One region of the Streptomyces sp. NPDC031064 genome, then DNA from elsewhere that is predicted to be linked to it. Evidence: riboswitches for the same ligand, from Rfam matches in the RefSeq annotation. Region 1 holds a riboswitch; each other region holds the start of a gene.
What was found. Region 1 has a riboswitch for cyclic di-AMP ahead of ACZ46W_RS29115 (C40 family peptidase). Riboswitches for the same ligand answer to the same signal wherever they lie in the genome.
Positions count from the first base shown of each region.

Region 2: it holds a riboswitch for cyclic di-AMP, as region 1 does, so the genes downstream of both, ACZ46W_RS19325 (transglycosylase family protein) here and ACZ46W_RS29115 (C40 family peptidase) in region 1, are expected to answer to the same signal.
Region 3: it holds a riboswitch for cyclic di-AMP, as region 1 does, so the genes downstream of both, ACZ46W_RS23495 (transglycosylase SLT domain-containing protein) here and ACZ46W_RS29115 (C40 family peptidase) in region 1, are expected to answer to the same signal.

Region 1 covers NZ_JBVIGF010000009.1:88,974-95,860, reverse strand. Annotated here, with positions in the region: gene ACZ46W_RS29125 (C40 family peptidase) at 1-567, opposite strand, end outside; gene ACZ46W_RS29120 (hypothetical protein) at 805-1,158, shown strand; gene ACZ46W_RS29115 (C40 family peptidase) at 1,202-2,398, opposite strand; cyclic di-AMP (ydaO/yuaA leader) riboswitch at 2,397-2,564, opposite strand; gene pcrA (DNA helicase PcrA) at 2,819-5,281, shown strand; gene ACZ46W_RS29105 (M23 family metallopeptidase) at 5,297-6,706, opposite strand.
Region 2 covers NZ_JBVIGF010000005.1:107,620-114,506, reverse strand. Annotated here, with positions in the region: gene ACZ46W_RS19340 (nucleoside triphosphate pyrophosphohydrolase) at 1-25, shown strand, start outside; gene ACZ46W_RS19335 (cytochrome P450 family protein) at 312-1,556, shown strand; gene ACZ46W_RS19330 (transglycosylase family protein) at 1,737-2,672, shown strand; cyclic di-AMP (ydaO/yuaA leader) riboswitch at 2,932-3,108, shown strand; gene ACZ46W_RS19325 (transglycosylase family protein) at 3,112-3,780, shown strand; gene eno (phosphopyruvate hydratase) at 4,038-5,318, shown strand; gene ACZ46W_RS19315 (FtsB family cell division protein) at 5,425-5,895, shown strand; gene ACZ46W_RS19310 (DUF501 domain-containing protein) at 5,910-6,446, shown strand; gene ACZ46W_RS19305 (Ppx/GppA phosphatase family protein) at 6,443-6,887, shown strand, end outside.
Region 3 covers NZ_JBVIGF010000006.1:387,925-394,811, reverse strand. Annotated here, with positions in the region: gene ACZ46W_RS23495 (transglycosylase SLT domain-containing protein) at 478-1,245, opposite strand; cyclic di-AMP (ydaO/yuaA leader) riboswitch at 1,250-1,370, opposite strand; gene ACZ46W_RS23490 (nucleobase:cation symporter-2 family protein) at 2,002-3,420, shown strand; gene ACZ46W_RS23485 (transcriptional regulator) at 3,825-4,547, opposite strand; gene ACZ46W_RS23480 (endonuclease/exonuclease/phosphatase family protein) at 4,758-5,843, opposite strand; gene ACZ46W_RS23475 (Tm-1-like ATP-binding domain-containing protein) at 5,952-6,887, shown strand, end outside.

The DNA.
Region 1 (6,887 bases):
GGCGGCGAGCCTGGACCGCACGGTGGCCTTGTGGCGGCCCAGCTCCGCCTGGTGGGCCGTGAGGTCGCGCTGCCGCCCGGCGGCCTCGGCGCGCAGCCGGGCCAGCTCGGTGACCTGGCTCCGGGCGACGGTGACGGCCGTGGCCTGGCGGTCACCGACCCGTTCCGCGAGGGCGGCGCCCTCCAGGTAGGTACCGGGGTCGCTGGAGAGCGCGAGCTGGGCGGCCGGGTCGAGGCCGCTGTTGCGGTACTGGGCGGTGGCTATGGAGCCGAGCGCGTTGCGGGCGGCGTTGAGCCGGCCGGTCCGGCGCGCGGCCTCGTCGCGCAGCGCGTCCAGTGACGCCCGGGCCCGTTCCGCCTCCTCCTTGGCGCCGTTGTACTTCTCGGTGGCCTCCTCGGCCTCCTGGTACAGCCGGTCGACCCTCGCCTTCACCTGGGCGGGGGTGAGGTGGGGCTCGGCGTGGCCGGAACCCTCGAAGGCGGTGGCGGTGGCCGCCCCGGCGAGCGCGAGGGTGACGGCCGTGCGGCCGCTCAGAGGGTGCTGCCTGGGCTTCCGGTGCGCTGCCACGGGACGGGTCACTTCCCTTCGGACGGGGCCTGGGGCGGCTGGGGAAGGACGCTAAACCTGGGGGTCACGGCGGGGCGGTGACATGACCGCAGTTGGCCGCAGGTGAGGGTTCAGGGAGCGGATCCGACAGAAGACACCCGCTCGGAATCCCGCATTCCGTATCAGCCGTGACCGATGCGGCGAATGAGGCAACCCTGACCGGCGGCCGGTGGTATTGCCCCGGCTAGGCTCCGCCCCATGGACGTACTCATCAATGTCTTCGTCGCGCTGCACATCATCGGTATCGCCGCCCTCCTGGGCGGCTTCATGACCCAGATGAAGGCGATGGGCGAGGGTACGGCGCGCTTCGGCCCGGCGATGCTGCACGGCGCCCTGACCATGCTCGTCACGGGCGTGATCCTGGTCGGCCTCAACCAGGCCGACGACCAGACCGTGAACAACATCAAGATCGGCGTGAAGCTGGCGATCCTGGTGGCCATCCTCGGCCTGGTCTACGTCAAGCGGGACGAGGAGCGGGTCGACAAGGCGGTCTTCGGCGCCGTGGGCGGCCTGACGATGGCGAACATCTTCATCGCCACCGTCTGGACCTGACCCGGGTCACCACCGTCTGGAGCTGACCCGGCTCGCGGGCCCGTCAGGCCGGGCGCACGCTGCTGTGGATGGGCATGTAGTAGATGGACTCCTCGCGGACGTTGGCGCCGGGCCTGGGGGCGTGGATCATCTTCCCGTCGCCCTTGTAGATGCCGACGTGGCTGATGTCGTCGTAGAAGAACACCAGGTCGCCGGGGCGAAGGTCCTCCGTGGCGACCCGCGTGCCGGCCTTCACCTGGTCCCACGTCGTACGGGGCAGGTCGACGCCCGCCGCCCGCCACGCGGCCTGGGTGAGCCCGGAGCAGTCGTACGAGCTCGGGCCGGTCGCCCCCCACACGTACGGCTTGCCCATCTGCGCCTCGGCGAAGGCGAGGACCTTGCCGGCCTTGGCGGTGTGGCCGCCGTCCCCCTCCGGCTGCCGGTCCTCCTCCTGCTGCCGCCCCTCGTGGCGCTTGCGGGCCTCTTCCGCCTCCGCCCGCGCCTTCTCCTCGGCGCGCGCCCTCTCCTCCGCCCGCGCCTTCTCCTCGGCCCGGCGGCGGGCCTCCTCCTCCCGCTCGCGCTCCAGCTCGGCCAGCCGCGCCCGCTCCTCGGCCGTCAACCGCGCCAGCAGCGCCCGCGCCTCGCTCAGTTGCCGCTGCACGGTCTGCTTGGCGGTACGGAGTGAGGCCTGCGAGGCGCTGAGCGACTCCAGTTGCCGCGTCGCCTCCGCCCGCTGCTCCGCGGCCTCGGCCTGCCGGGTCCGGTAGTCGGTCAGCGTCTCGTGCTGCCGCTCGGTGAGCCGGTCCATGAGCTGCGCCTGGTCCACGAACGCCTGCGGGCTGTCCGAGAAGATCAGCGACGCGGTCGGGCCCAGCCCGCCCGAGCGGTACTGGGCGGCCGCGTAGCTGCCGAGGGTGCGGCGCGACTCGTTCAGCGCTTCCGTTCGCCGAGCGGCCTCGTCGAGCATCCCGCCGACCTCGCGCCGCTGCCGGTCCGTGGCCTCCTTGGCCTTGTTGTACTGCTGCGTCGCCGTGCCCGCCTGGCGGTAGAGGTCGTCGACCTTTCTCTGGACCTCCTCGACCGTCGGCCCCCGGTCCGGGTCGGCCGGCGCACCCGGCGCGGCGGTCGCGCTCTGTGACGACAGGAGCGTGACCGAGGCCAGGGCGGCGGCCGTCGTGACCCCGACGGCGGGGGAGTGGGCATGCAGGGTCTGCAAGGTGCGCGATGCGCGCGGCTTGCGATGCGACGCCAAGGCCGGCATCTCCTTCCGTGGACCGCCTACCGGGTTAGCTGTCAGGTTCGGGCGGAACGGAAGGTGCCCTACGGCCGTGCCCGAGGGGCTGCGGGCCGATTCACCTCGGTCGTACGTGATGGGTCCCCGGTTCCGAACTGCCATGAGAGCAGCACGAATTCGGCGTGGGCGATCCGATTGGCGTGGTTCGCCGATGAGAGAACGGACCGCTTGGGCGAGCACGCTAGCCAACCTGTGGTGGTGCTGTGAAGGATGATGTTCGATATGCCCGATACGTTTTCGTGACCTTGGCGTGATGTCGTCGACTCGGTACGGAGGGTGACGAATCGGGCCTCTTCCGGGTCGGTCCACGGCTGTCGGCCGTTCCGTCCGCGGCTGTCGGCCGGTTCGTCCACGGCTGTCAGTGGGGCGGCCTAGACTCGATAGGCGATGAGCAGCCTCTTTGACGACAGCTTCCTGGCGGACCTCCGGAACCACGCCTCCGAGGAGCCCCCGCCGCCGCCCGAGGACTCCGAGGGCCCCGGGGACGCCCCGGCCGCGGAGGAGGTCCCGCACGACCTCTTCGGGGACCGCTTCGACGTGCCCCCGCCGCGGGACACGTACTACCGCGACGGTGCCCCGCGCCCCGTCGTCGACCCCGCCGCGCTGCTGGAGGGGCTGAACGACCAGCAGCGCGCCGCCGTCGTGCACACCGGCTCGCCGCTGCTCATCGTCGCCGGTGCCGGGTCCGGCAAGACCCGGGTGCTGACCCACCGCATCGCCCACCTGCTGGCCACCCGCCACGTCCACCCGGGCCAGATACTGGCGATCACCTTCACCAACAAGGCCGCCGGTGAGATGAAGGAGCGCGTCGAGCAGCTCGTCGGCCCGCGCGCCAACGCCATGTGGGTCATGACCTTCCATAGCGCGTGCGTCCGCATCCTGCGCCGCGAGTCGAAGAGGCTGGGCTTCACGTCGTCCTTCTCGATCTACGACGCGGCCGACTCCAAGCGGCTGATGTCGCTGGTCTGCCGCGACCTGGACCTCGACCCGAAGAAGTTCCCGCCGAAGTCCTTCAGCGCCAAGATCTCGAACCTGAAGAACGAGCTGATCGACGAGGAGACCTTCGCCGACCAGGCCGCCGACGGCTTCGAGAAGACCCTCGCCGAGGCGTACCGGATGTACCAGGCGCGGCTGCGCGAGGCCAATGCCCTGGACTTCGACGACATCATCATGACGACGGTCCACCTGCTCCAGGCGTTCCCGGACGTCGCCGAGCACTACCGCCGCCGCTTCCGCCATGTGCTCGTGGACGAGTACCAGGACACCAACCACGCCCAGTACACCCTCGTCCGCGAGCTGGTCGGCACCGGGTACGAGGACCTCGACCCCGCCGAGCTGTGCGTCGTCGGTGACGCCGACCAGTCGATCTACGCCTTCCGCGGCGCGACCATCCGCAACATCCTCCAGTTCGAGGAGGACTACCCGGACGCGACCACCATCCTGCTGGAGCAGAACTACCGCTCCACGCAGACCATCCTGTCCGCCGCCAACGCCGTGATCGAGCGCAACGAGAGCCGCCGCCCCAAGAACCTGTGGACCAACGCCGGCGAGGGCGCCCGCATCATCGGGTACGTCGCGGACACCGAGCACGACGAGGCGCAGTTCGTCGCCGACGAGATCGACCGGCTGACGGACGCGGGCGAGGCGAAGGCCGGCGACGTCGCCGTCTTCTACCGGACGAACGCCCAGTCCCGTGTCTTCGAGGAGATCTTCATCCGCGTCGGCCTGCCGTACAAGGTCGTCGGCGGCGTCCGCTTCTACGAGCGCAAGGAAGTCCGGGACGTCCTCGCCTACCTGCGCGTGCTGGCCAACCCCGAGGACAACGTCCCGCTGCGCCGCATCCTCAACGTCCCCAAGCGCGGCATCGGCGAGCGCGCCGAGGCGATGATCGACGCGCTGGCGCTGCGCGAGAGGATCACCTTCCCGCAGGCGCTGCGCCGCGTCGACGAGGCGTACGGCATGGCCGCCCGGTCGGCGAACGCCGTGAAGCGGTTCAACACGCTGATGGACGAGCTGCGAACCATCGTGGAGTCGGGCGCCGGACCGGCGGTGGTCCTGGAGGCCGTCCTGGAGCGGACGGGATACCTCGCCGAGCTCCAGGCCTCCACCGACCCGCAGGACGAGACCCGCATCGAGAACCTCCAGGAGCTCGCCGCCGTGGCCCTGGAGTTCGAGCAGGAGCGCGGCGAGGAGCCCGGCACCCTGGCCGAGTTCCTGGAGCAGGTGGCGCTCGTCGCCGACTCCGACCAGATCCCCGACGAGGACGAGGAAGGCTCCGGCGTCATCACGCTGATGACGCTGCACACCGCCAAGGGCCTGGAGTTCCCGGTGGTGTTCCTGACCGGCATGGAGGACGGCGTCTTCCCGCACATGCGCGCCCTCGGCCAGACCAAGGAGCTGGAGGAGGAGCGGCGCCTGGCGTACGTGGGCATCACGCGCGCCCGCGAGCGGCTCTACCTGACGCGCTCCACGATGCGCAGCGCGTGGGGCCAGCCCTCGTACAACCCGCCGTCGCGGTTCCTGGAGGAGATCCCGGGACAGCACCTGGAGTGGAAGCGTACGGGCGCGATGGCCAAGCCCGCCGGACCGACGTCCGGGATCGCCTCGTCGCTGTCCTCGTCGCTCTCGGCCCGCTCCCGGTCCGGCCCCTCGGGCTTCGCCACGCGGCGTACGACCGACAAGCCGGTGATCTCGCTGGCGGTCGGCGACCGGGTGACGCACGACCAGTTCGGCCTTGGGACCGTGATGGCGGTGACGGGCGCGGGCGCCGACGCGCAGGCGACGATCGACTTCGGGGACGAGAAGCCGAAGCGGCTGCTGCTGCGGTACGCGCCGGTCGAGAAGCTGTAGGAGTCGCTCAGAGGCTTACGAGGTCGGGTCGAGGCCGTGGCTGCGCAGCCACGGCAGCGGGTCGATCGCGGCGCCGCCGCCGGGCCGTACCTCGAAGTGGAGGTGCGGTCCGGTGGAGTTGCCCGAGTTACCCGAGTACGCGATGACCTCGCCGGCCTTGACCTCGCCGGAGCGGATCTTGGTGCTGCTGAGGTGGCAGTACCAGGTCTCGGTGCCGTCCTTGGCGGTCACGATCGCCATGTTCCCGTACGCGCTGTTCCACTGGGTGCGTACGGTGCCGTCGGTCGCGGCCATCACGGGCGTGCCGTACTGGACGGGGAAGTCGATCCCAGTGTGCAGGGACATCCAGTTGACGCCCGCCTGCCCGTAGCGCGCGCTGAGCTGGTGCAGCTCCACGGGGAGGGCGAACTTGGGGCGCATCGCCTCGCGGCGGGCCGCCTCCTCCTCGCGCTTCTTCCGCTCGGCCTCCTGGCGCGCCTTGAGGTCGATGCGCTCCTGGGTGCGGCTGGCGCGATCACCGAAGTCGCGGGCGTCGGCGCTGAGCGCGGCGAGCTGGGTGTCGAGTTCGCTGTTGGCGACGACAGGCTTGACCGAGGCCGGGTCGGCGGCGGTCACCGCCTTCTCGTCGGTCTTGTTCTCGCCGGGGGTGTTGCCGGTGAGGCCGCTGACGGACGCGGCGGCGATACCGGCGACGCCCATCACGCAGGCGGAGGGCACCGCGACGGTCAGGAGCGCGGAACGCTTGGCGGGGGTGCGGCGACGGCCACGGCTGCCGCCTCCTCCGCCTCCGCCGGAGCGGCGGGTGGCGCGGGGAGTGGCGGGCACGACCGGTGCGATCGCGGTCTCGGTGAGGCTGTCGTGCACGGCGACGGGATCGGGCTCGGGCGCGTACTCGGCCGCGTACTCGGCCTCGGTCACCGGCTCCTGCTCGGCCGCGGACTCGGGCTCCGGCTGCGGCTCGGGCGCCGCCAACTGGTCAGCCGCCGCGTAGTCGTACTGCTCGGGGACGGTGAACGTCTCGGTCGGCGCGGCGGCGTAGTTCCAGGCGGTGGCGTCGTACGCCCCGGTGTCGAAGGTCGCCGTCGCGGCGGCGGCCACGTTCCACTGGCCGGTGGTGTCGTAGGCGCTCGCCTCGCTCCAGGCGCCGGCGTCCCACTGCCCGGTGTGCTCCGAGTACTCGACGTACCCGGTGGTGTCGGTGGTGGCCCACTGCTGGGTGGCGGCGGCCCACTGAGTGGAGTCGTACTGGCCGCTGTGGTCGGCGGTGTAGCCGGCCTGGTAACCGCTGCTGCTCTCGTAGGCGTTCTCGTAGCTGCCGGGAAGGGCGCCGAAGAGGGGGTCGGTGGCGAAGCTGCCGGTCTCGAAGCTGCCCGTGGAATAGGCGTCGTCTCCGACGTACCCGGCGTGGGGGTGCTGGTCGTTCACCAACTTCTCTCTCGCCTCGGCAGCAGGACCAGGTCTGGGATCGGCCCCGGCGAAGGGGGGACCCAGAGGGGAAAGCAGTGGGCGCGACTGTACCCGGCGGTACGCGCGAGCGACAATCTTCCGTGGGTTTTAGCCCCGGGGGAAAGGGGCATTCGGCCGCCTTTCGGCGGAGTGTGGGGAG
Region 2 (6,887 bases), on a different contig from region 1:
CACGGCGGAGGGCCAGAGCACCTGACCCGCGCGGGGCGGCGGAGGGCGACGGCACCGGCCCCGCACGGGGCGCGGCGCGCCCGCCGGGCGGCGCCCCTACCGGGTGGCGCCCTCGCCGGTGCGGGGCGGCGGAGGGCGACGGCACCGGCCCCGCACGGGGCGCGGCGCGCCCGCCGGGCGGCGCCCCTACCGGGTGGCGCCCCTACCGGGTGGCGCCCCTGCTGGGCGGCGCCCCTACCGGGCGGCCCGCCCCGGTCGGGGCCGGGGCACGTGCCCGAGGGGCGTGGGCGCCGACGCGTTAACGTCGAGGCGTGAACGACCCGAACGCCGCGCCCGAACTCTTCACCTGGGAGTTCGCCACCGATCCGTACCCCGCCTACGCCTGGCTCCGGGAGCACGCGCCCGTGCACCGGACCAGGCTGCCCAGCGGGGTGGAGGCGTGGCTGGTGACGCGGTACGCGGACGCCCGGCAGGCGCTGGCGGACCAGCGGCTGAGCAAGAACCCCGCACATCACGACGAGCCCGCGCACGCCAAGGGCAAGACCGGCATCCCCGGTGAGCGCAAGGCCGAGCTGATGACGCACCTGCTCAACATCGACCCGCCGGACCACACCCGGCTGCGCCGCCTGGTCTCCAAGGCGTTCACGCCCCGGCGTGTGGCGGAGTTCGCGCCCCGCGTCCAGGAGCTGACGGACCGGTTGATCGACAACTTCGCCGCGAAGGGCAGCGCCGACCTCATCCACGAGTTCGCCTTCCCGCTCCCCATCTACGCCATCTGCGACATGCTGGGCGTCCCGCGTGAGGACCAGGACGACTTCCGCGACTGGGCGGGGATGATGATCCGGCACGGCGGCGGGCCGCGCGGCGGGGTCGCGCGGTCGGTGAAGAAGATGCGCGGGTACCTCGCCGAGCTGATCCACCGCAAGCGCGAGGATCCGGGTGACGACCTGATCTCAGGGCTCATCAAGGCCTCGGACCACGGCGAGCACCTCACCGAGAACGAGGCCGCCGCGATGGCGTTCATCCTTCTGTTCGCGGGTTTCGAGACGACCGTGAATCTGATCGGTAATGGGGTCTATGCCCTGCTTCGTCACCCGGACCAGCGCGCCCGGCTCCAGGAGTCCCTCGCCGCCGGCGAGCACGGGCTGCTGGAGAGCGGGGTCGAGGAACTGCTGCGCTACGACGGCCCGGTGGAGCTGGCGACGTGGCGGTTCGCGACCGAGCCGCTCACCATCGGCGACGAGCGGATCGCGGCCGGTGACCCCGTCCTCGTCGTCCTCGCCGCCGCCGACCGCGACCCGGAGCGGTTCGCCGACCCGGACGCGCTGGACCTGGCCCGGCGGGACAACCAGCACCTGGGGTACGGGCACGGCATCCACTACTGCCTGGGCGCGCCGCTCGCCCGGCTGGAGGGGCAGACCGCCCTGGCGACCCTGCTGACCCGGCTGCCGGACTTGCGACTTGCGGTGGATCCTACCGATTTGCGGTGGCGTGGCGGGCTCATTATGCGTGGACTGCGCACGCTCCCGGTCGAGTTCACCCCTCATGTCGGCTGACGACCCATCAGATCTGTGATCTTCGCGTAATCTCCGGTGCATCGACTTGTGACTGACGTTCGAATGCCGCTACGTTCACCGTCACCTCAGCAGTCACGCGAAAGGCAGCACCGCATGCGCTCCGGGAACGGCCGGCACCGACGACCCCGTCAAGCCCCCGCCATCGTCGTCGCGGCAGGGGTGACCGGATCCGCCATCGCGCTCCCGCTGCTCGGCGCGGGTTCCGCGTCGGCGGCCGACGCGACCACCTGGGACCGGGTGGCCGAATGCGAGTCCGGCGGCCTGTGGAGCGCCGACCTGGGCAACGGCTTCTACGGCGGCCTCCAGATGTCGCAGGAGACCTGGGAGTCGTACGGGGGCCTCGCCCACGCCGCGCGCCCCGACCTCGCCAGCCGCACCGAGCAGATATCCGTCGCCGAGAAGGTCTACGCGGCGACGGGCGTCAAGGCGTGGGAGACCTGCGCCCCGATCGCCGGCCTGGGCGGCGCCGCCGAGACGCCGGGGACCGACCTGGGCGTCGCGCCCACCGAGACCGCCCCTGAGCCGTCCGCCCCGGCACAGAGCGCCGAGCCGACGGACCCGGCCGAGACCCTCGAAGGCCCGACCGCGCCCGCCACGCCGACGGACCCGGCCGCGCCCACCGACCCGGCCGCCACACCGACCGGCCCGGCCGGAACGCTCCTGCCCACCGAGCCCGCTCCGACGGCGCCCGGCGCGACCCCCGCTCCGGGCACCGGCAAGCACCGCGGCGAGCCGTCTCCCGAGGAGACTCCGGCGACCGACCCGACCGCCCCGGTCGCCCCAGCCGCACCGGAGGGCGAAACCACCACCAAGCCCACCGATCCTGCCAAGCCCGCTGATACCGGCAATTCGGCCACCGGGCGCGAAAGCGACGGCCACCCCTCCCGGGGTGACGGAGCGTCGCGCGACCCCGGCAGTGTCGAGCCCGGCGCGTACACCGTCCGCCCCGGCGACAACCTCTGGAGCATCGCGGACGAGCACGACGTCCCCGGCGGCTGGCCCGCCCTCTACGAGGCCAACCAGGAGACCGTCGGCGCCGATCCGGACCTCATCGTCCCCGGTCAGAGCCTCGACCTGACGACGGATCAGCCGTAGGGGCAGGGGTTATGTCCACTTCTGGGTAAGTGAGACATGAATCTCTTCGCCCCAACTGGCGCACCGTGGCCGCCCGAAGCGCACAATCCGCCCTTCACCTGCGTAAACGCCCGTCAAGGGCAGGCGCATAAGGGCGGATTGACCCCGATGTCCGCCTTTGAACTTCGGGGAGGTCTCTGTTTACGGTCGTGACCGCTCGCCACCGCGGGCCCCATCGACCGGAACGCCGAATCCTGCCGCCGGTCGACGGGAACAGTCGTCGCGTCACGCGCCGAAGGCAGGAGCGGGGGACCCAAGGTAAGTGCCGGGCCCGGCCATGGAGACATGGCGCGGACCGGCTTGGGGTGAAGCCGCGCGCCGCACCGCGGTGCCGCGCGGCCGGGCAGCTCACGCCCGAACCCGACAGCTCACCTCGCAGGCGTCGGTGAGGAGATGTCCCATGCTGTTCTCCAGCAAGGCCAAGCACCGTCGCCCCTCCAAGGCCGCCCGGTTCGCCGCGTTCGCCGGCATCACCGGTGTCGCCGTCGCCGCCCCGCTGATGGGCGCCACGTCCGCCTCGGCCGCCACCGCCGCCGAGTGGGACAAGGTCGCCCAGTGCGAGTCCGGCGGCAACTGGTCCATCAACACCGGCAACGGCTACTACGGCGGCCTCCAGTTCTCGGCCTCCACCTGGGCCGCGTACGGCGGCACCGCGTACGCCGCGACCGCCGACCAGGCCTCCAAGTCGCAGCAGATCGAGATAGCCGAGAAGGTCCTGGCGGGCCAGGGCAAGGGCGCCTGGCCGCACTGCGGCGTCGGCCTGTCCAACGCCTCGTACCAGGGGGCCCCGGTCCAGGAGCGCAAGGCCGAGCAGCCCACCACGCGCAGCGAGCAGCGCACCGCCCCGAAGGCCGAGAAGAAGGCCGCGCCGAAGACCGTCACCACCCCGACCGGCAAGAAGGTCGAGAAGGGCGACGGCGAGTACAAGGTCAAGGCCGGCGACACGCTCAGCACCATCGCCGCCGACAAGAAGGTCGCGGGCGGCTGGCAGAAGCTCTTCGAGCTGAACAAGGACATCGTCGACGACGCCGACCTGATCTACCCGGGCCAGCAGCTCCACCTGAGCTGACCCCCGCGGGACCACCCCGGCCCGGCGCGCCCTTCCCCCGTGCGTGCCGGGCCGGGGTTCCGCGCTCCAGCCACATTACCGACCGGTAGGTTTCGTGGCGTTTCGCCCGCAATGCAGCCTGGTGAGCCCTTTTTCGTCCCAGGAGGCGGGCGTCGGCTGGTCACGGCTCCCCGGCCGGTTAGGCTCTTGCCGCAAGGCCAAAGAGACCCTGCACCGCATGCGTCACATTTTGCGTCACATCCCAGAAGGAGATGCTCGTGCCGTCCATCGACGTCGTCGTAGCCCGGGAAATCCTGGACTCCCGAGGCAACCCCACGGTCGAGGTCGAGGTCGGCCTCGACGACGGCAGCACCGGCCGTGCTGCCGTCCCGTCCGGTGCCTCCACCGGTGCGTTCGAGGCCCTCGAGCTCCGCGACGGTGACAAGGACCGCTACCTCGGCAAGGGTGTCGAGAAGGCCGTCCTCGCCGTCATCGAGCAGATCGGCCCGGAGCTCGTCGGCTACGACGCCACCGAGCAGCGGCTGATCGACCAGGCGATGTTCGACCTGGACGCCACGCCGGACAAGTCCTCGCTCGGCGCCAACGCCATCCTCGGCGTCTCCCTCGCCGTCGCGCACGCCGCCTCCGAGGCGTCCGACCTCCCGCTCTTCCGCTACCTGGGCGGCCCGAACGCGCACCTGCTGCCCGTTCCGATGATGAACATCCTGAACGGCGGCTCGCACGCCGACTCCAACGTGGACATCCAGGAGTTCATGATCGCCCCGATCGGCGCGGAGTCCTTCTCCGAGGCGCTGCGCTGGGGTGCCGAGGTCTACCACACGCTGAAGAAGGTCCTGAAGGACAAGGGCCTGTCCACGGGCCTGGGCGACGAGGGCGGCTTCGCCCCGAACCTGGACTCCAACCGCGCCGCCCTCGACCTCATCCTCGAGGCCATCAAGCAGGCCGGCTACGCCCCGGGCAAGGACATCGCCCTGGCGCTCGACGTCGCCGCGTCCGAGTTCTACAAGGACGGTGCCTACCAGTTCGAGGGCAAGTCCCGCTCGGCCGCCGAGATGACGGACTACTACGCCGAGCTCGTCGAGGCGTACCCGCTGGTCTCCATCGAGGACCCGCTGTTCGAGGACGACTGGGACGGCTGGAAGACCATCACCGAGAAGCTGGGCACCAAGGTCCAGCTCGTCGGCGACGACCTGTTCGTCACCAACCCGGAGCGCCTGGCGCGCGGCATCGACGAGGGTGCCGCGAACGCCCTGCTGGTCAAGGTCAACCAGATCGGTTCGCTGACCGAGACCCTGGACGCCGTCGAGATGGCCCAGCGCAACGGCTTCAAGTGCATGATGTCGCACCGCTCCGGCGAGACCGAGGACGTCACCATCGCCGATCTGGCCGTCGCCACCAACTGCGGCCAGATCAAGACCGGCGCCCCGGCCCGTTCCGAGCGCGTCGCCAAGTACAACCAGCTCCTGCGCATCGAGGAGATCCTCGACGACGCCGCGGTGTACGCGGGCCGCAGCGCCTTCCCGCGCTTCAAGGGCTGATCACCGGCCCGGTCGCATAGCCCGGTTACGTACGTCCCCGGCCACGGTCCCGTACCGTGTCCGGGGACGTACGTACGTAACGGGCAAGGGGAGGCGGGTACACGACATGGCCCGGGACCGGTTCTCCACCGCGACCAGGCTGCGACTGCTCGGCGAGCAGACCGCCGCCCGCGTCTACCGCTCCCAGACCCGCCGGCAGGCCCGCCGCTCCCGGCTCACCGGCCGCGCGGCCTTCCTGGCACTGGTCGTCTGCTCCCTGGTGGTCGCCCTGGCCTACCCGATGCGCCAATGGGTCTCCCAGCGCGCCGAGATCGCCGAGCAGGAGCGGCTCGCGGCCGAGGCGAGCGAGCGCGTCGAACGGCTGCGCGACGAGAAGGCGCGGCTCCAGGACGACGCGTACATCAGGCGCCTCGCCCGCGAGCACCTGCACTATGTACTCCCCGGGGAGACCGGCTACACGGTCATCGACCCCGACGCGGTGCGCGAGCGCCGCACCGACCAGGGCGCGGCCGACCGCCCCTGGTACTCCAACCTCTGGGACGGCGTGGACACCGCCGACCGCACCGACCGCAAGTAGAACCCAAGGCAGGCATGGAAACGCCCCCTCCGCAGACCGAACGCACCGAGCCCACCGAGGCGGACGTCGCGGCGTTCAAGGAACAGCTCGGCCGCCCGCCGCGCGGCCTGCGCGCCATCGCGCACCGCTGCCCGTGCGGCAACCCGGACGTGGTGGAGACCGCGCCCCGGCTCCCGGACGGCACCCCGTTCCCGACGACGTACTACCTCACCTGCCCGCGCGCGGCCTCCGCGATCGGCACGCTGGAGGCGAACGGCGTCATGAAGGAGATGTCCGAGCGGCTCCAGAGCGACCCCGAGCTCGCCGCCGCCTACCGCGCCGCGCACGAGGACTACATCGCACGCCGTGACGCCATCGAGGTCCTGGAGGGCTTCCCGAGCGCCGGCGGCATGCCGGACCGCGTGAAGTGCCTGCACGTGCTCGTCGGCCACTCGCTGGCCGCCGGGCCGGGCGTGAACCCGCTGGGCGACGAGGCCATCGCGATGCTGCCGGAGTGGTGGGCCAAGGGTCCGTGCGTGACCGTTCACCGGGACGAGGAGGGCGAGCAGTGACCCGCGTGGCCGCCATCGACTGCGGTACGAACTCCATCCGGCTGCTGGTCGCCGACGTGGACCCGTCGACCGGCGAAGTCACCGACCTGGACCGGCGGATGACGATCGTCCGGCTCGGCCAGGGCGTGGACAAGACCGGGCGGCTCGCCCCCGAGGCGCTGGAGCGGACCTTCACGGCGTGCCGCGAGTACGCCGCCGTCATCAAGGAGTACGGGGCCGAGAGGCTGCGTTTCGTGGCGACCTCGGCCTCGCGCGACGCCGAGAACCGCGACGACTTCGTCCGGGGCGTGAAGGACATCCTGGGCGTGGAGCCCGAGGTCATCACCGGTGACCAGGAGGCGGAGTTCTCCTTCACCGGCGCGACCAAGGAGCTGACGGGCCCCGGCGACGGCGAGTACCTGGTCGTGGACATCGGCGGCGGCTCCACGGAGTTCGTGGTCG
Region 3 (6,887 bases), on a different contig from region 1:
CCATTCCCTTCGCGCACCAAGAGATGAGGAGGGGAGGAGAGCACCGCGCACGCGGGTCATGGATACGCGTGCGCGCTCTTCGGTCTTTCCCCCGTCACACACCCCGTGCGATATCGGTCTCGCAGGGCCACTGGCATGCGCGTCTGCTGATGGCTCCTGATGCCTGAGTGCCTGTGTGAGTCTGGTTCGCCGCCCACACCATGGTCAAGGGACCCTTTCGGTCAACCGGCGATCACCGTGTGTGGAGTTACGTGGAGGCGGTTCGGCGAGGTCAGCGGGATATCGCCGGTGGGATATGAAGACCGAATTCACCAACGCTTCACAGGAAAATCCGCGCCGAGGTGGGAAACCGGCCGAATGCCAATCGGCCCGGCGCGCCGCCTTGTGTCCGGTTGGTGAGGAAAACGGGGTTCTGTTAACGCCGCCGGGGCCGGCCGCGTGCGTCGCGGCCGGCCCCGGCGGGGGAAAGCGGGTCGGTCAGTACGGACCGTTGACGTTGTCGATGGAGCCGTAGCGGTCCGCCGCGTAGTTGCAGGCGGCGACGATGTTGGCGACCGGGTCGTAGGCGTCGTTCGCCGTGCCCGGCACGTGGTAGGCCTCGAAGGTGGGCGCGATGACCTGGAGGAGGCCCTTGGAGGGAGTGCCGTTGATGGCGTTGATGTCCCAGTTGTTGATGGCGAGGGGGTTGCCCGAGGACTCGCGCATGATGTTGCGGTGGATCCCCTCGTACGTGCCGGGGATGCCGTGCCGCGCCATGATGTCCAGCGCCTCGCGGATCCAGCCGTCGAGGTTGTCCGGGTACGAGGCGGCCTTGGCGGCGACCGGGGCGGCCTTGCGCTCGGCGGACCGGTCGGCCCGCTCGGGCGCCGAGGAGCGCTGGGCCGGGGCCTTGGTGCCGATGGTCAGCTTGAGGCCGGGGCGGATCAGGGACGGATCGGCGCCGACGGCCTTCCGGTTGTCCTCGTAGAGCTTCTTCCAGCCACCGCTCACCCCGTGATCCCTCGCGATCTTGGAGAGGGACTCGCCGGCGACGACGGTGTGCGTTTCGGGGGCGGCCTTCTTGGCGGCGGGCGCGGCGGCCGTAATGCCGGTGGTCACCGAGTGCGCGGCGCTGCTCGGGGCGGCCGCGGCGGTGGTGGCACCGATCATGGGGAGCGCGAGTGCGGCGCCACCCGTTCCCGCGGCGACGAAGCGGCGGGCGAGCGGACTGTTCTTGGGGCGGCGGTGCTTACCCTTTGCGGGCATGGGGCGTTCCTCTCCGTCGCCTGCGAGGTGAGCTGTCGGGTTCGGACTGGAGATGCCCGGCCGCGGTGTCAGCGCGGCTTCACCCCGAGCCGTTCCGGTGTTCCCCGGACCGGCGGCTTACCTGGGTCCCCCGCTCCTGCCGTACGTACGTGAGTGGTGGGTGCGGTTTCCGGACGGCGGCAGGATTCGGCGGTCCATCCGGATTGAGGGTGACCGTAAGCGAGAGGGGTCGCGGGGAACAAGGCTGGAATTGAGCGCACGGGTCCTTGTCCGCACATCTGGCGGGCCGTCAACTTTGCTGCTGAAAAGCCGAAACAAGGCCCCGGCGATACCCTGGCACCGGTACGGGGCGGTGATTCTTGTCACGCGTGGCTGCCCTGGGCGACAAGTCGCTTATGTTCGCCGCAATATGGGCGGTGCAGGCGATAGCCGCGAAACCCTCATAGATGACTAAATAGGACGGAAGGCGCCCGGGGGCGGGTGGTATCGCCGGTTACTCGCGAGGAACACCAGGCGTGAACTAAGGTGAGCGCCCCGATCGGCTCCCCCTGTGGATCCCAGGACAAAACGGTCTTGGCCAGGTCGATCGAAGGATGTCCTGTCAATCAGGACGCACATTGCAGTGCAGGGCGACGTGATGTCGGCAACTCCGCCAGACGTCGGCTCCGTACGGGCCGACGAGCCCTCGTCCTGTCACCCGGGACTCGAGGTGTTGGCCCTTCTCTCATTCACCTACCTCGCGAAGGCAAGGCAGAGATGGCACGAGTCTCCCGACAGCACTCCGGCAAGAAGACGCATCCCGTCGACGAGATGCTCCCCCTCCCCAAGCTCACCCTCTACGGCTTCCAGCACATCCTCGCGTTCTACGCGGCGGCGGTCATCGTCCCCGTACTCCTCGGCAACGCCCTCGGGCTGTCCCGGGAAGAGCTGGTCTACCTGATCAACGCGGACCTGCTGACCTGCGGCATCGCCTCGATCATCCAGGCGCTCGGCGTCTGGAAGGTCGGCGCCAGGCTGCCCCTGGTCCAGGGCGTCACCTTCACCGCCGTCTCACCCATGGTCGCCATCGGCATCGGCGCGGGCGGCGGTACGGCCGGTCTGCTGGTGGTCTACGGCGCGGTGATCACCGCCGGTATCGCGACATTCCTTTTCGCGCCCTTTTTCGGGAAGTTGGTGAAGTATTTCCCGCCGATCGTCATCGGCACGATCCTCACCATCATCGGCATGACCCTGATACCCGTCGGCCTCCAGGACGCGGCCGGCGGCGCGCACCTCATGGGCGAGCCCGAATACGGCTCCGGGAAGAACCTCGCGTACGCCCTCGGCACCCTGCTGCTCATCCTCGCGGTGGTGCGCGTCGGCAAGCCGTTCCTCAGCAGCCTCGCCGTGCTCATCGGGCTCGTCGCCGGCACCGCCGTCGCCTGGCTGTTCGGCGACGCGCACTTCGGCGCCGTGAAGGACGCCGACTGGTTCGGCGTCAGCACGCCCTTCCACTACGGCATGCCGAAGTTCGAACTCCTGCCCATCATCGCCATGGTCGTGGTCATGCTGATCACGATGGTCGAGACGACCGGTGATGTGTACGCGATCGGTGAGATCACCCGCAAGAAGGTCGACAGCGACACCGTTACGCGGGCGCTGCGCGCCGACGGCGTGGCGACCGTTCTCGGTGGCGTACTGAATTCGTTCCCGTATGTGGCCTTCGCCGAAAACATCGGACTTGTCCGGATGTCAAAGGTGATGAGCCGTTTCGTGGCGGTAGCTGCCGGTGTCTTCATGATCGCGCTGGGGCTGCTGCCGAAGGCCGGAAGCCTGGTCGCCGCGGTGCCGCACCCCGTGCTCGGCGGCGCGGCCATCGCGATGTTCGGCATGGTCGCCACGGTCGGCATCCAGATCCTGGGCAAGGTCGACCTGCGCGAGGAGCGCAACGCCCTCATCCTCGCCGTCAGCCTGGGTGCCGCCCTGCTGCCCACGACGGTCGCGCCGTTCTTCGACCGCATGTCGGACGACGTCCGGGCGGTCCTCGACAGCGGCATCACCCTGGGCGGCCTCACGGCGATCGTGCTGAACCTGTTCTTCAACGCGTTCACCCGCCGCAAGGCGATGGAGATCGACTGGGAGGACTACGAGAACGACGGCACGCCGCCCCCGCCGGTCGGCGCCGCCACGCGCTGACCCCGGTGGGGCCGGCCACGCCCGCCCGGGCATCCCCCGCCGCCCCCTGCATCCGCCCGCCGGACCGGCCGCCGACTCCGGCCCGGGCGGGCGGACCGCACGGGGGGCCGCAGCGGGCGGGCCACGGCGGGTGCATCGCACGGCGGACCGGCCCGTGCGGACCGCACGGACGGGCCGCACGGGCGGGCCCCACCCGGCGGTGCGCACGGGCCGGTGCGCACGGACGAGCCGCGCCCGGCGGTCCGCACGGCGGGCCGCGGCGGTCCGGTCCGCACGGGCGGGCCCCACCCGGCGGTGCGCACGGGCCGGTGCGCACGGACGAGCCGCACCCGGCGGTCCGCACGGCGGGCCGCGGCGGCCGGACCGCATGGCGGGTCACACCCGGCGGTCCGCGCGGGGTGGGCTCAGTGGCCCGTCGCGTCGAACGGGGGCTCCTCGCCCACGTCGCCGATCAGCTCCCAGAAGTGGTCCACCAGCCGGTGCAGGTAGGCCGAGCGCTCGGCGGCGACCTCTTTGAGGCGGGAGTCGTCATTGCGGGCGACCAGGTGGCCCATGTAGCGCTCGGAGAACTCCGCGAACTCCGCGTGCATCGTGCGCAGCGCGTCGCCCACCAGCGTCTCGTTGACCACCACGATCTCGGCCACGGGCGCCACGTGGGCCTTCCAGCGGCCGTCGATGGCCGAGCGCAGGTGCCCGGCCAGCTCCTCGCCGCGGCCCATGATGCCGACCAGCTTGCGCAGCGACAGGCCGAGGGCGTCCACCAGCGCCCTGGTCTGCCGCAGGTCGCCGTCCCACTGCTGCGCCGCCTCCGCCTTGCGGTACTCGGCCGGGTCCATCCCGATCCGGTAGGCCAGCCGCTCCACGCTCAGTTGCCGGGCCAGCCGGTGCTCGGCCAGCGTGCGCGGCTCGACACCCATCAACGTGGTGGACGAGCACCACAGCACATCGGCGAGGGCGAAGAGCTGGGGCTCCGACGGGACGTGGGAGCCCTGCTCCCAGGCGGCGACCAGGTCGGGGTGGACCGGGACGCCGCACGCGGCCATGGAGTGGGCGACCTGAACGGTGCTCAGGCCCATGCGGGCCCGCGCCGCTCTGGCCTCCGCGGGGGAGAACGGAGTGCGGTACACGAATGAAACACCTCGCTGCACCCGGCGAGCGTAGGGCGCTTGGGGGAGAGGGAACCGGTGGATGAACATCCAGGAGCGGGCAGATTAACAGATGCCCGACTCGTGCGAATGCCCAGATTTTCCTTCGATCCCAAGGTGTAGCGCGCTTTATGGGGGTCCAAACGGTTGATGAAGGGTTCAATCCTCCCCCCGATCGAAGGAAACCGTCCGTTAGCCGGAAGCTGCCGGCCGGTAGTCGGACACCCCGGCCCCGGCGTCGACGCGCAGCGAGGTGACGACGGCGGCGTGGTCCGAGTAGAAGGGGCCGGGTCCGTGCTGCGGAAGGCGGGTGTCGACCGTGTGTGACCCGGTCACCGAGACGCCCGCTCCCCGCGCGAACACGAAGTCGATCCGGTCCGGCGTGATCATGTAGTCGTACTCCGGCAGCGGACTCCACGTCCGGCCGGCGGCCGCGCAGACGTCCGGGTTGGCGGCCCGGTAGGTGTCGGTGAACCCGGCGTCGGTCACCATCTTGGTGGCACGCAGCGCGTACCGCAGGCCGAAGTGGTCCGGGCACCCGGCGTACCGGGACGTCCAGTCGGCGGCCGGCAGGGTGTTGAGGTCCCCGGCGAGGATCACCGGATCGGTGTTGCCGGCCAGCATGGCGGGCAACTGCTCGCGGATGATGTCCGTCACCTGTGGCAGTTGCGCGCCCGACTCGGCGTCACGCACCTGGGCGGGCGAGTACGGAACCGGCCGGCCCTCCCGCACCGCCACCGCGTTCGCGTCGACCATGTCGCCGATCCAGGGATTGGTGTACCCCAGCCACATGTCGAACAGGCTGACCTGCCGGCCGCTGGGCAGCTCGACCCGCACCCCGCCGAAGTGGAAGTCGCCCACCACGCCTCCGGACGGCTTCGGGTAGACCTTCGTGACCGGATAGCGCGTGAAGATCCACAGGTTGTCGCTCCGGCCGGCGGTGATACGGGTCGCGCTGTACGTCCCCTTGCCGGCCCGCTGGGTCAGCCCCTCGCGGATGACGTCCGCCGACCCGTACGTCTCGACGGAGAAGAACACGTCCGGGGCGATGGCCACCACCTGGTCCACGACCCGGGGCAGGTTCTCGGCGCCGCCGAGGCCGTCGTTCCTGCCGCCGTGGAAGATGTTCCACGCGAGCACACGGACCTCGTCGGCGGTGGCGCGGCTGGAGGCCGACGCCGGAGCGGGTGTCAGGAGGAGCCCGGCGGTGAGCGCGACACCGAGCGCGAGGACGGCCGGGCGGCGCCATGCGCGGCGCACTGTTCCGAGAGTTCTCATGATGCCAACCAACCACGCACACATGGCCGTTGGGAGACCTCCCGGCGACGGAAGGCGGACGGAGGCCGCCCTCTTGTCGATCAGTCGATTCCGCCGGACAGTACGTGCATGGCGATCGTTGTGCTGCTCGGAACCCTCGACACCAAAGGCCTGGAGTACGGATGGCTGCGCGACCGGCTGCTGCGCCGGGGAGTCGACGTCCTCGTCGTCGACACGGGCGTCATCGGCGAACCACGGATACCCGCCGACGTCCCGCGCGCCGAGGTGGCCCGGGCGGCGGGCGCCGACCTGGAGCTGCTGCGGGCCGAGGGGGACCGGGGTGCCGCCGTGACGGTGATGGCCCGGGGCGCCGCCGAGACCGTGCGGCGGCTGCACGAGGAGGGGCGCCTGCACGGTGTCCTGGCCATCGGCGGCAGCGGAGGCACGTCCATCGCGACCCGGGCGATGCGCGGACTGCCGCTCGGGGTGCCGAAGGTGATGGTGTCATCGATGGCCGCCGGTGACGTCTCGGCGTACGTGGGCTCCGCCGACATCACCATGATGTACAGCGTCGTCGACATCGCCGGGATCAACCGCGTGTCCGCCCCCGTCCTGGCGAACGCCGCCGACGCCGTCGCCGGCATGGCCGAGGGCTTCGCCACCCGGGAGCCCGCGGCCGGCCCCGGCCCCGGCGCGCGGCCGCTGATAGCGGCCAGCATGGCGGGCGTGACGACGCCGGGCGTCGACGCCGCCCGCGAACGGATGACCGAGCTCGGCTACGAGGTGCTGGTCTTCCACGCCAGCGGTGCCGGCGGCCGCACCCTGGAGTCCCTGGCCGGGCAGAAGCTGTTCGCCGGCGTCCTGGACCTCACCCTCTGCGAACTCGCCGACGAGCACTGCGGCGGCATCCTCACCGCGGGCCCGGACCGGCTCGCCGCGGCCGGACGCCACGGGATACCCCAGGTGGTCGGCCCCGGCGCGCTCGACATGGTCAAGTTCGGCCCGGCCGACACCGTGCCCGCGCGGGTGCGTGACCGCGACGTACGCGTGCACAACCCCTCCATC